Regions from separate parts of the Pantoea sp. nfd-35 genome, predicted to be linked through region 3. Evidence: predicted binding sites of a transcription regulator. Region 3 holds the regulator's gene; each other region holds the start of a gene.

Region 1 (3,281 bases), 2.1 Mb from region 3:
AACTCTGCTCGCTAACTCAAATAGCGGTGGGCAGATTAAATATGAGATTTATTCTGACGTTCAAGGCTCTGACTCTTTAAGCAAGATCCCTGAAGGCACATGCAGGGTGATTTCATATAAGCTGGTCAAGGGCTCTATTCAGTTACTGGATGACGATCTGGATTTGCAGGCGTTATTTGATGCTAACCGACCGGCGCAGGGCGTGTTTTATCCAGATGGGCCTCACCGGGTTAATCTTGAAATGCTGGTGGACTACCTTCATAAACAATCCTGAGTGACGGCGAGCCGTATTTACTTAAAAAGGCGTGATGGCATGCTAACGGGATGCAAACACATCGTTGCGCTTTTTTTGGGCTTTGTAATCTAAATTGCATGCCTCACTCTTCGTGCATTTCCTGGCGATAAGGATTACGTCAGGCGAAGTTAAAAATGATACAGGTCTGTTACTGCAGGGACGATACGGATGTAAATATAGGGTATTCGATGACGTGCTTTTTAATGATGAGGCATTGATTGAGCAGGTAAAAGCATGCCCCGGCGCGGAACATGCTCGCGATAAAACCACTCAGGACGCTTTAAAAGGGTCTTTTTTATCATCCTGACTGTCATCATTTTTTCTCGGGACTTCCCCGTGATCTTTAGGTGCATCCTTAGCGGGATGATCGTCTTCCTCATAGGCATTGCCTGCATGAGGTGCCGCTTCGGGTAAACCTTTGCTGACATCGCCCTCATGTTTACGCTGTTCGTTACTGTGATGTGTATGCATGCTTCGCTCCTTTTTGAGTCTGTTAAGTCTAGTCCAGCTAAACCAGACCGTCACAATTCCCCTCAATCAGTGGGGCTCGCTCAAAAATGGGCACCCTTACTGATAGCGACTAAGCTTACGCATTGACGCTTTGCTCTCATGGTGCTTACTCATCCTACCGTTTTCCGCTCATGTCACTCACGCTAGTGAGTTCCGATTATTCCTAATGCAAAGTCGCTATATTGTTCTACCTTTAAATCTCCAGGCGACATTTTCATTGGATAAACAACCATAAGGAAACACAGCATGACTGATTCAATCGAAACCAAAAGCAAAACAGATTATCTGCGTGACGTGGCATCTCAGCTGAAAGAAATGCGTCACTATGCACAGACGAACACTGAGACGCTTTCTGCACATTGGTTAGCCTTTGACGCCGGCGAGTATAAAGATGAAGGAAACGCAGCCCGCATTGACGCGCTGCTGAACAAACAGGGTACGTTACTGGAAGATCTGGAGACGGCCATTCAGGATATCGAAATCGAAATTAACCACAGCGAGCAGGAGAGTTAAGCGATCTCCCGCTGACTGAGGCGGTGGCGGTTAACGGATTAATCAGCCACCAGCCAGAATTCTGCTTCATCAAACATCTCTTCCACGAGGCGCGCTATTGTCGCCTTCTCGTTCTTACTGAGATCGGTCTCTATCGCATTCCGCTCCATAGGCTTGACCTTAACCTCAATGTCAGGGAACACGCGATGCACCCGTTTCTCTAGTTCTGCTAAAATCATCTCACGCGCTCCTGGCAGGCCCGCGACATTACGTTTATCGTAAATTAACTCTACAAACATGTTAACAATCCCTTAAGGGCAAAATCGCCTCGCCATTTTACTGTAAATAAAAACAGTATCAAGCTGATGTTTATCTTAATTCGTTTTTTCCGCGTCGCGTAGAAAAGCACCGTCATCTGGTTTACTCTGAGTGCGTTCACAACACTAAGTGCGCTCACTCACCAGGAGAAGTGCAATGCGACAATTGGTTATAGATATTCTGCTCAAACTAGCAAAAATGGATGTCGACGCTAAGGAACTGACTGCGCAGATAGAAGCACAGTCATTGTTGGTGGCAGCTTTATTGGTCCAGGCGAAACAAGATAACGCATTAACCATCTCCGAAACGGTTCAGGATGCGATAGTGACGGCTTCACGTTCATCATCTGAATTTATGCAGTCGGATATTGATTTACTGCTTACTCACATTAACCGGCTGCTGGCCGTCGCTAAGTATGTTGAAGTGAGAGGCAAAATGGCGCAGGAAGAGTAATGGCAAACGCTGGCGATAAGTGTGTTGTCTGTCGCCAGCGACGCCGTAAAAAGGAGAGGCTCAGCGAACCCATCCTGATGGTTAACAGGGCGATGACATCAGCGGTATTTTCATTGTCCCGCCAAGACCTTCTTACTACAGTTCATTTTTAATACAGAATTCTTCCCAGCTCATTCCCAGTGATTCCGCATGCGATCTGAGATAACGTTCTATGGCCTCGGCAGCGACGGCTTTATCCGGTTCAGCCAGCTGGATCGAGAAAATCATACCATCAAGGTTCTTCTGGCGTAAAAAAGCCGCGTAGATGCGTTCAGCATGCCATTCACGTAGTTCACGCAGTGACATATTGGCGGCGCGGGCATCGCTTTCTGTGAGTTCGTCTAATGCTGCCTGGAAATCCGCGTGGGCGGTAAAAAACAGGGCGCGAGCCTCGGCGTAATAAGCTTCTGGAGTTTTCATTGCAGGTTTCCTGATAGGTAGTGCAGGGCGACAGTGTAGCCTGTTGCGTCTGGCTTGTCAGGCTAAGTGGGGCAGGATGAAAAACGGTCAGTTCGCGGTGCTGATATTGATAAATGTTGCCCGTGCGCGATGAAAGCGTCAGAAAATGCAGTTTTACGCTTAGGGCAGCATTCAGATAGCTTGCGCACCTTACCGTAAAAATTATAACGTAGCCGCCATTGACCGGATTTTAGGGATTAAAAAATGAAAAACTGGATGCTGATTGCCACTCTGGCGCTGAGTGGCTGCGCACAAATCAATAGTTATGAGAGTGCGGTGCAAACGCCTGCTCCGGCAAATTTGCAGGGTAACTGGCAGACAGTAGGGCCACAAAGCGATCTGATTAGCGATAAGGCGATTGCCAGTCTGATCGTCAATGCCGATGGCAGCACTCTGGATTGCCGCCAGTGGCAGCGTGTCATTGCAAAACCAGGCAAGCTGACCCAACTCAATGGCGATTATGTCAATGTGACGCGTCAGGTGCGGGTAATGCCGCTGGACGTCGATAACGGTGAGCTGGAATACGACGGTCTTACCCTGCGCAAGGTCGAAAAGCCGACCGTTGAATGCCAGAAAGCAGAGCAGGAAGTGGCAAAACAGCCTAATGCCGACGTTATTCAAAATATCGAGCCTGAAATTATGCGGCCGGCATTAGCAAAATAATTGGCTGAATGCGGTCCAGAGACCGCACTCAGCATAGTCACACGGGTGAATC
Region 2 (3,281 bases), 1.2 Mb from region 3:
GAAGCGACGGAATTCACTGGCGGCTTCGGTCATGGCCAGTGACAAACGCTCGCGTTCACGCTGCGGATCCAGCGTTGAGGCGGCAGAAACCTGATCGAGTAAGGGCTGGGTTTCGTCTACCCAGCCCGGCGCGACGGCAACGCCTGGGGCGGCAGCAATGGCCCGAATACGTGCCAGACGATACTGACCAAACAACTGACTCAGTTGCGATTGTGACAGTAAGGCAGCCAGCTGCGTGGCCAGGGTAACGAGAAACGACTCTTCACTTTCGTCGAACTGCCGATGTTCACGCTGCTGAACCACCAGCACGCCCATAAGCTGGCGGCGGCTGATAATAGGCACGCCAAGGAAAGAGCGATAGCGCTCTTCCTTTACTGAAGGAATGTACTTAAAGCTGGGATGGCTCTGCGCATCGGCAAGGTTAATCGGCTCAGCGAGTCGCCCCACCAGACCGACAATACCTTCATCAAACGCCAGCTTGACCGTTAGCCCACGCGGTTTTTTCAAACCGCGTGTCGCCATCAGGTAATAACAGCGACGTTCGTGATCGGCGAGGTAGACGGAACAGACTTCCGTTTCCATCGCCAGGCAGATCTCATTAACCAGAATGTCGAGTGCTTCATTCAGACGTGGCGCACTCGCCACCTTTTCAACAATTTCTCGCAACTGAGTGAGCATAAAGGGCGTGGCCTATCCTCTTTTACGTCGATGGGCAGGATGATTTCGCTGCACCGCACTCTCCTGCATGGACATCACTACGCCAGCGAATTCTTTCATCACCCGACGATAAACATCGCGCTTAAAAGAGACAACCTGACGGACCGGATACCAAAAGCTTACCCACCGCCAGCCGTCGAATTCCGGCGTGCTGCTGTGCTGCACATTAATGTCTGCGTCATTACACATCAACTGCAGAAGAAACCACTTTTGTTTCTGACCAATACAAACCGGTTTTGTGTCCCAACGCACCAAACGTTTTGGCAACTTGTAGCGCAACCAGTTACGGGTAGATGCAAGTATTCGAACATCTTTGCGGTGTAACCCGACTTCTTCGAACAGTTCGCGATACATCGCCTGTTCCGCGGTTTCACCGGGATTGATGCCTCCCTGAGGAAATTGCCAGGAGTGCTGTCCAAAGCGCCTGGCCCATAACACTTGCCCCTGCCTGTTACAAATTACGATACCAACATTCGGGCGGTAGCCATCATCATCGATCACCGGACTACCTCAAAAGCTAAAATTGAATGGTCTGATTGTTTCACACTCCTTACAGGCGGTAAACCACTGGATTTGCGGGCGCTTAGGGGCGTAATGTCGGGATAACTCACAGACTCATGCGAAGTTATAAACAAAAGTCCGTAAAAAGAGAGATCTTATTCACGTTTTCTGTGGATAGCTTTGTGCAGAACACGGGAGTTAACTGAATAACGTACCAGGATGAATCTGAAGGCACCAAAAACCAGCCCACGATTTATTCTTGAAATATAAGCCTATTTTTTTACTCTGCTGCCTTTTACCCTGCCGGAAAGGGGGCGGATAATTCCTTCGTGCTGACAATTGGCTAAAGATCCACCACAATGCTTTTTATCCACAGCGATCGGCTCAAGCTTGCATCAAACGGCTTAATTTTTGTTGAAAAACAGCAAAGTCAAGGCTGTAAATGGAACCAGTAGGCAACCTGAGACGGGGTTATCCCATTTTTCTGTGGATAACTGGGCTTGAGATCCTGTTCATTGTTGATAGCAAGTTGGGATAACCTGCGACATGAGTTGGAGCCTGCCAATTTCGCTGTAAAAAAAAGTACTATGTTTCATGTTATTATGTGAGTTATACCGCGTTCTTTCCTGTGGAAAACCTGAGGCTGCCGCAGGCTGCTTAATTATTAATCATTATGAGTTATTCACATGACATTCCTTCCCGGGCCACCTGAAGACGAGTCAACACTGTTATCGCGCGCCCAGTCACTGGCAGGTTTAACGCTGCAAACCCTGGCCGACCAGGCAGGCATTCCGATACCGGCCAACCTGAAACGGGATAAAGGCTGGGTCGGGATGCTGCTGGAATGGCATCTGGGCGCCAGTGCGGGCAGTAAAGCAGAACAGGATTTCGCACACCTGGGAATTGAACTGAAAACGATCCCTGTCGATCGCTATGGCAAGCCGCTGGAAACAACATTTGTTTGCGTTGCGCCCCTCACCGGAAACAGCGGCGTCACCTGGCAAAACAGCCATGTCCGCCATAAGCTGGCGCGCGTCCTGTGGATGCCGGTAGAGGGCGAGCGTGACATCCCATTAGGCGAACGTCGGGTTGGCGCGCCGCTGCTGTGGAGCCCCGACGCGCAGGAAGATGAGATGCTGCGCCAGGACTGGGAGGAGTTGATGGATATGATCGTACTGGGTCAGGTAGAACGCATCACCGCCCGTCACGGTGCCTGGCTGCAGATTCGCCCCAAAGCAGCAAACAGCAAAGCCTTAACGGAAGGGATCGGCGATCGCGGACAGCCCATCATGACGCTGCCACGCGGGTTTTATCTCAAGAAAAGTTTTACAGGCCCGCTTCTGGCACGCCATTTTCTGGTCTGACAGCCTTATTCTCGCGTCCCTGACGGTATTTAAATGTGAGTTAGACAAATTTGGTGCGTATAATCTTTGTTTAATTTTCGTTTAGGATATGAGTGCAGGTATGTTCGAGTGGATTACCGATCCCAACGCCTGGCTGGCGCTGGGCACCCTGACCATTCTGGAAGTGGTTCTGGGCATTGATAACATTATCTTTCTGTCGTTAGTGGTGGCAAAACTCCCCAAACATCAGCAAGCCCGCGCACGCCGCATCGGTTTGATGGGCGCAATGCTGATGCGTCTGGGATTACTGGCCTCTATTGCCTGGGTCGCAAGACTGACCAACCCATTGTTTACCCTCATGGATCATGCTTTTTCAGCACGCGATCTCATTCTGTTGTTTGGTGGATTATTCTTGCTGTGGAAGTCCAGCATGGAGATTCATGAAACGATAGAAGGCGAAGAAGCCGAGCACAAAACCAACGTTCACTCGTTCATGGGTGCCATTGTTCAAATCATGTTGCTCGACATCATTTTTAGTCTCGACTCCGTTATTACGGCCGTGGGCCTCTCCGACCATTTGTTTATTATGATGGCGGCAGTGGTGATTGCGGTATTAATGATGATGGTCGCTGCCCGCAGTATTGGCGAGTTCGTTGATCGTCATCCATCGGTCAAAATGCTGGCTCTCTCGTTCCTGATTTTGGTGGGTTTTACCCTGAT
Region 3 (3,281 bases):
ATGTGGCTGCGGTGGCAGGGCACATAAACGATCTCGTGTCCGTCCTGCGCCAACTGACGCACGCGCTCACCGCCGTTCACATTGATACCCTGATAGAGGCGGCTCCAGAGCCAGCCCATTACCCGGTCCGTCACGCGAATGGCTTCATAGGAGAAGTTGGCGGCAATCTCTTCCATCATCTCGATGGCGTTCTGCTGCGCCTTCTCATGGGAAATCTTTTTACTGCGGGCTTCGTCTTCTACCGCTTTTTCAATCGCCTTCGATTGCAGCAGGCGGTTGAACAAATCCTGGCGCGCGGGAAGGCGCGGGCCAACAGCCGCCAGACGCTGACGGGCAAAGTGGATACGGGCAACCCGGGCCAGTTTCTGGGCGATGGATTTATCCGTGCCGTGCTCAGTCGCCATACGACGCAGAGAGACGGTCGGTGAGAAGCGCACAAAACTGTCACGTCCATGCCAGAGCACGGCAAAGAATTTTTGTACGCCGTTAAGCAAGCGCAAATGCGGTGGATTGTCTTCACCCTGCACTTCCCGGCCAGGTGCACGACCAAACATAACTGAAACCGGTAACATCTGAATATCAAGCTCAGGATTACTGCGGTGCAGATCAAGATATTCGTGGAAGATTTTTACCGACTCGACGCTGGGCACGAAATAGGGGAACACGCGCGGACCGTCGTGAATAAAGACATGGCGCGGCAACAGGGCCCCGTCAATCTCCAGTGGTGAGAGCGGATCGGGCAGATCGTGCCGGATGCACTGCGCACGCAAAGTGAGGAGATCGGCCTTTGAATCATAAGGCAGGACATACATAATAGGCCGGGTAGGATCCAGCCCATGTTCGGATACGGGATCGGCCGGAATGGCCTTACTCTTTACCAGAAACGAAAGGGGTAAATTCAGTAATTTATAAAAAAGTATACGCCAACCTGACATAGACAATATGAAGCCTCTTGTTAGCAAAGCGGCGCAAGCTTATCAGAAAGCGCAGCAAAAATCTGTGACAGCGACAATTGTGCGCTGCCCAATATTGACGTCAATCCTTTGAAAAGAGTTCCTTTATTATGACAAATAATGCCACCGGCCTTAACCGTATTGTGAAAGCGGCCGGCTATTCATGGCAAGGTCTGCGTGCTGCCTGGCAGCACGAAGCCGCTTTTCGTCAGGAAGCGGTTGCCGCAGTGGTGGCGATTATCCTGGCCTGCTGGCTGGATGTCGATACTGTTTCGCGCATCCTGATGATTGGTTCTGTCGTGCTGGTGATTATTGTCGAAGTCCTGAACAGCGCGATAGAAGCCGTGGTAGACCGCACAGGCCAGGAGCGTCATCCGCTTGCCGGGCGGGCAAAAGACATGGGATCCGCTGCCGTTTTTATCGCAATATTACTGGCCCTTTTTGTCTGGGGAACGCTGCTTTGGTCGCATTTGCGATAAGCGTTCCATCTCGGCTCAAATAACTGATTTTGACCTGAGTTTTGGTTTCCATTTCACCAATACCTGTATATACTCACAGCGACTGTATAAACAACCAGGGGGCGGGATGAAAGCATTAACCAGCAGGCAGCAACAGGTCTACGACTTGATTCGCGACCACATTAATCAAACAGGCATGCCGCCAACGCGTGCAGAAATTGCTGCACAACTCGGTTTTCGTTCGCCCAATGCGGCCGAAGAACACCTGAAAGCACTGGCGCGTAAAGGCGTGATTGAAATTGTCTCTGGTGCGTCCCGCGGTATCCGTTTGTTAATGGAAGAAGAGCCATCAGACGGCCTGCCGCTGATCGGTCGTGTTGCCGCCGGTGAGCCATTACTGGCTCAGGAACACATTGAAACGCATTACAAAGTGGATCCCGACATGTTCAAGCCTTCAGCCGATTTCCTGCTGCGCGTAAGCGGTATGTCAATGAAAGACATCGGCATCATGGATGGCGATCTGCTGGCCGTACACAAAACGCAGGACGTGCGCAATGGTCAGGTTGTGGTGGCGCGCATCGATGACGAAGTCACGGTAAAACGCTGGAAAAAGCAGGGTTCTGTGGTGCATCTCTTACCTGAAAACAATGATTTCGAGCCTATCGTTGTTGACACCCGTGCCCAGTCACTGACCGTTGAAGGTCTGGCCGTGGGCATTGTGCGTAACGGTGAGTGGCTGTAAAACCGGTTAAGATTGTCGGCTTTCGTCAATCTTACTATTCCCCTGCTTGTCCTTACTTTTCCGCTGTGGGTTGACCTGAAACCCCGGCGGTTCATCGCACGGATTTACGAATGCGCTTTCTGACGGCTACCGATAAAAAACTGTGGCGGTTAGCGCTGCCCATGATCCTGTCAAATATTACGGTTCCTTTGCTCGGCCTGGTCGATACGGCCGTTATTGGTCATCTCGACAGTCCGATCTATCTGGGCGGCGTCGCCGTCGGCACGACCGTCACCAGCTTTGTCTTCATGTTGCTGCTTTTTCTACGCATGAGCACTACGGGCTTAACGGCACAGGCATTCGGTGCGGGCGATAAGACCGCGCTGGCGCGTGCGCTGACACAGCCACTGATCATCGCCCTGGTGGTCGGCATCCTGTTTATCTTCCTCCGCTATCCCGTCACCGCATTGGCGACCCGCTTTGTCGGTGGGGATCCGTCGGTGCTGGAACAGGCTGCCCTGTTTATTCATATTCGCTGGCTCAGCGCGCCCGCAACGCTGGCTAACCTGGTAATCCTGGGCTGGCTGCTGGGCGTTCAGTATGCCCGGGCACCCGTCATCCTGCTGGTGGTGGGGAATGTCATCAATATCCTGTTAGATCTTTGGTTGGTTCTGGGCCTGCACTGGGGCGTGGCCGGTGCCGCCACCGCCACCGCGCTGGCAGAATACGCGACGTTGCTGGTCGGTATGGCGATGGTGTGGCGCGTATTAAAGCTCCGTGGTATCAGGTTTGATATGCTCACCCGCAGCTGGCGTGGCGATATTCACCGCCTTCTTCGCCTTAACCGCGATATCTTACTGCGCTCATTGCTCTTGCAGCTCTGCTTTGCCTCGCTGACCGTACTGGGTGCCCGTATTGGCCCGGATGTGGTAGCGGTAAATGCTATCCTTCTGATGTTTATTACTTTTACCGCTTATGCCCTGGACGGCTTTGCCTATGCCGTCGAGGCCTTTGCTGGCGAAGCACACGGGGCAAAAGACGGTAGCCGACTGCAGCAGGTATGGTTGTCTGCCTGTCGCCAAGCCCTGTTAGTGGCGCTGTTTTTCTCGCTGGCCTATGCTTTTTTTGGCTATCAGATCGTGACTTTGC

The links. The regulator LexA, encoded in region 3, represses DNA repair genes until DNA is damaged. The targets are predictions, from matches to a motif close to TNCTGTATGTACATACAGNA.
Region 1: a site for LexA is predicted at 1,635-1,654, ahead of P9J57_RS08640 (DinI-like family protein). Genes of this name have one in related genera too.
Region 2: a site for LexA is predicted at 1,653-1,672, ahead of mutH (DNA mismatch repair endonuclease MutH). Genes of this name have one in related genera too.

Annotation. Positions count from the first base shown of each region.
Region 1 covers NZ_CP122403.1:1,847,956-1,851,236, forward strand. The annotation lists gene P9J57_RS08625 (hypothetical protein) at 107-274, shown strand; gene P9J57_RS08630 (hypothetical protein) at 566-766, opposite strand; gene P9J57_RS08635 (hypothetical protein) at 1,052-1,318, shown strand; gene P9J57_RS08640 (DinI-like family protein) at 1,357-1,596, opposite strand; gene iraP (anti-adapter protein IraP) at 1,772-2,068, shown strand; gene P9J57_RS08650 (DUF6388 family protein) at 2,204-2,527, opposite strand; gene yedD (lipoprotein YedD) at 2,771-3,229, shown strand.
Region 2 covers NZ_CP122403.1:939,059-942,339, reverse strand. The annotation lists gene ptsP (phosphoenolpyruvate--protein phosphotransferase) at 1-678, opposite strand, end outside; gene rppH (RNA pyrophosphohydrolase) at 691-1,218, opposite strand; gene mutH (DNA mismatch repair endonuclease MutH) at 1,905-2,582, shown strand; gene P9J57_RS04510 (TerC family protein) at 2,683-3,281, shown strand, end outside.
Region 3 covers NZ_CP122403.1:4,196,708-4,199,988, reverse strand. The annotation lists gene plsB (glycerol-3-phosphate 1-O-acyltransferase PlsB) at 1-935, opposite strand, end outside; gene P9J57_RS19435 (diacylglycerol kinase) at 1,064-1,432, shown strand; gene lexA (transcriptional repressor LexA) at 1,539-2,153, shown strand; gene dinF (MATE family efflux transporter DinF) at 2,264-3,281, shown strand, end outside.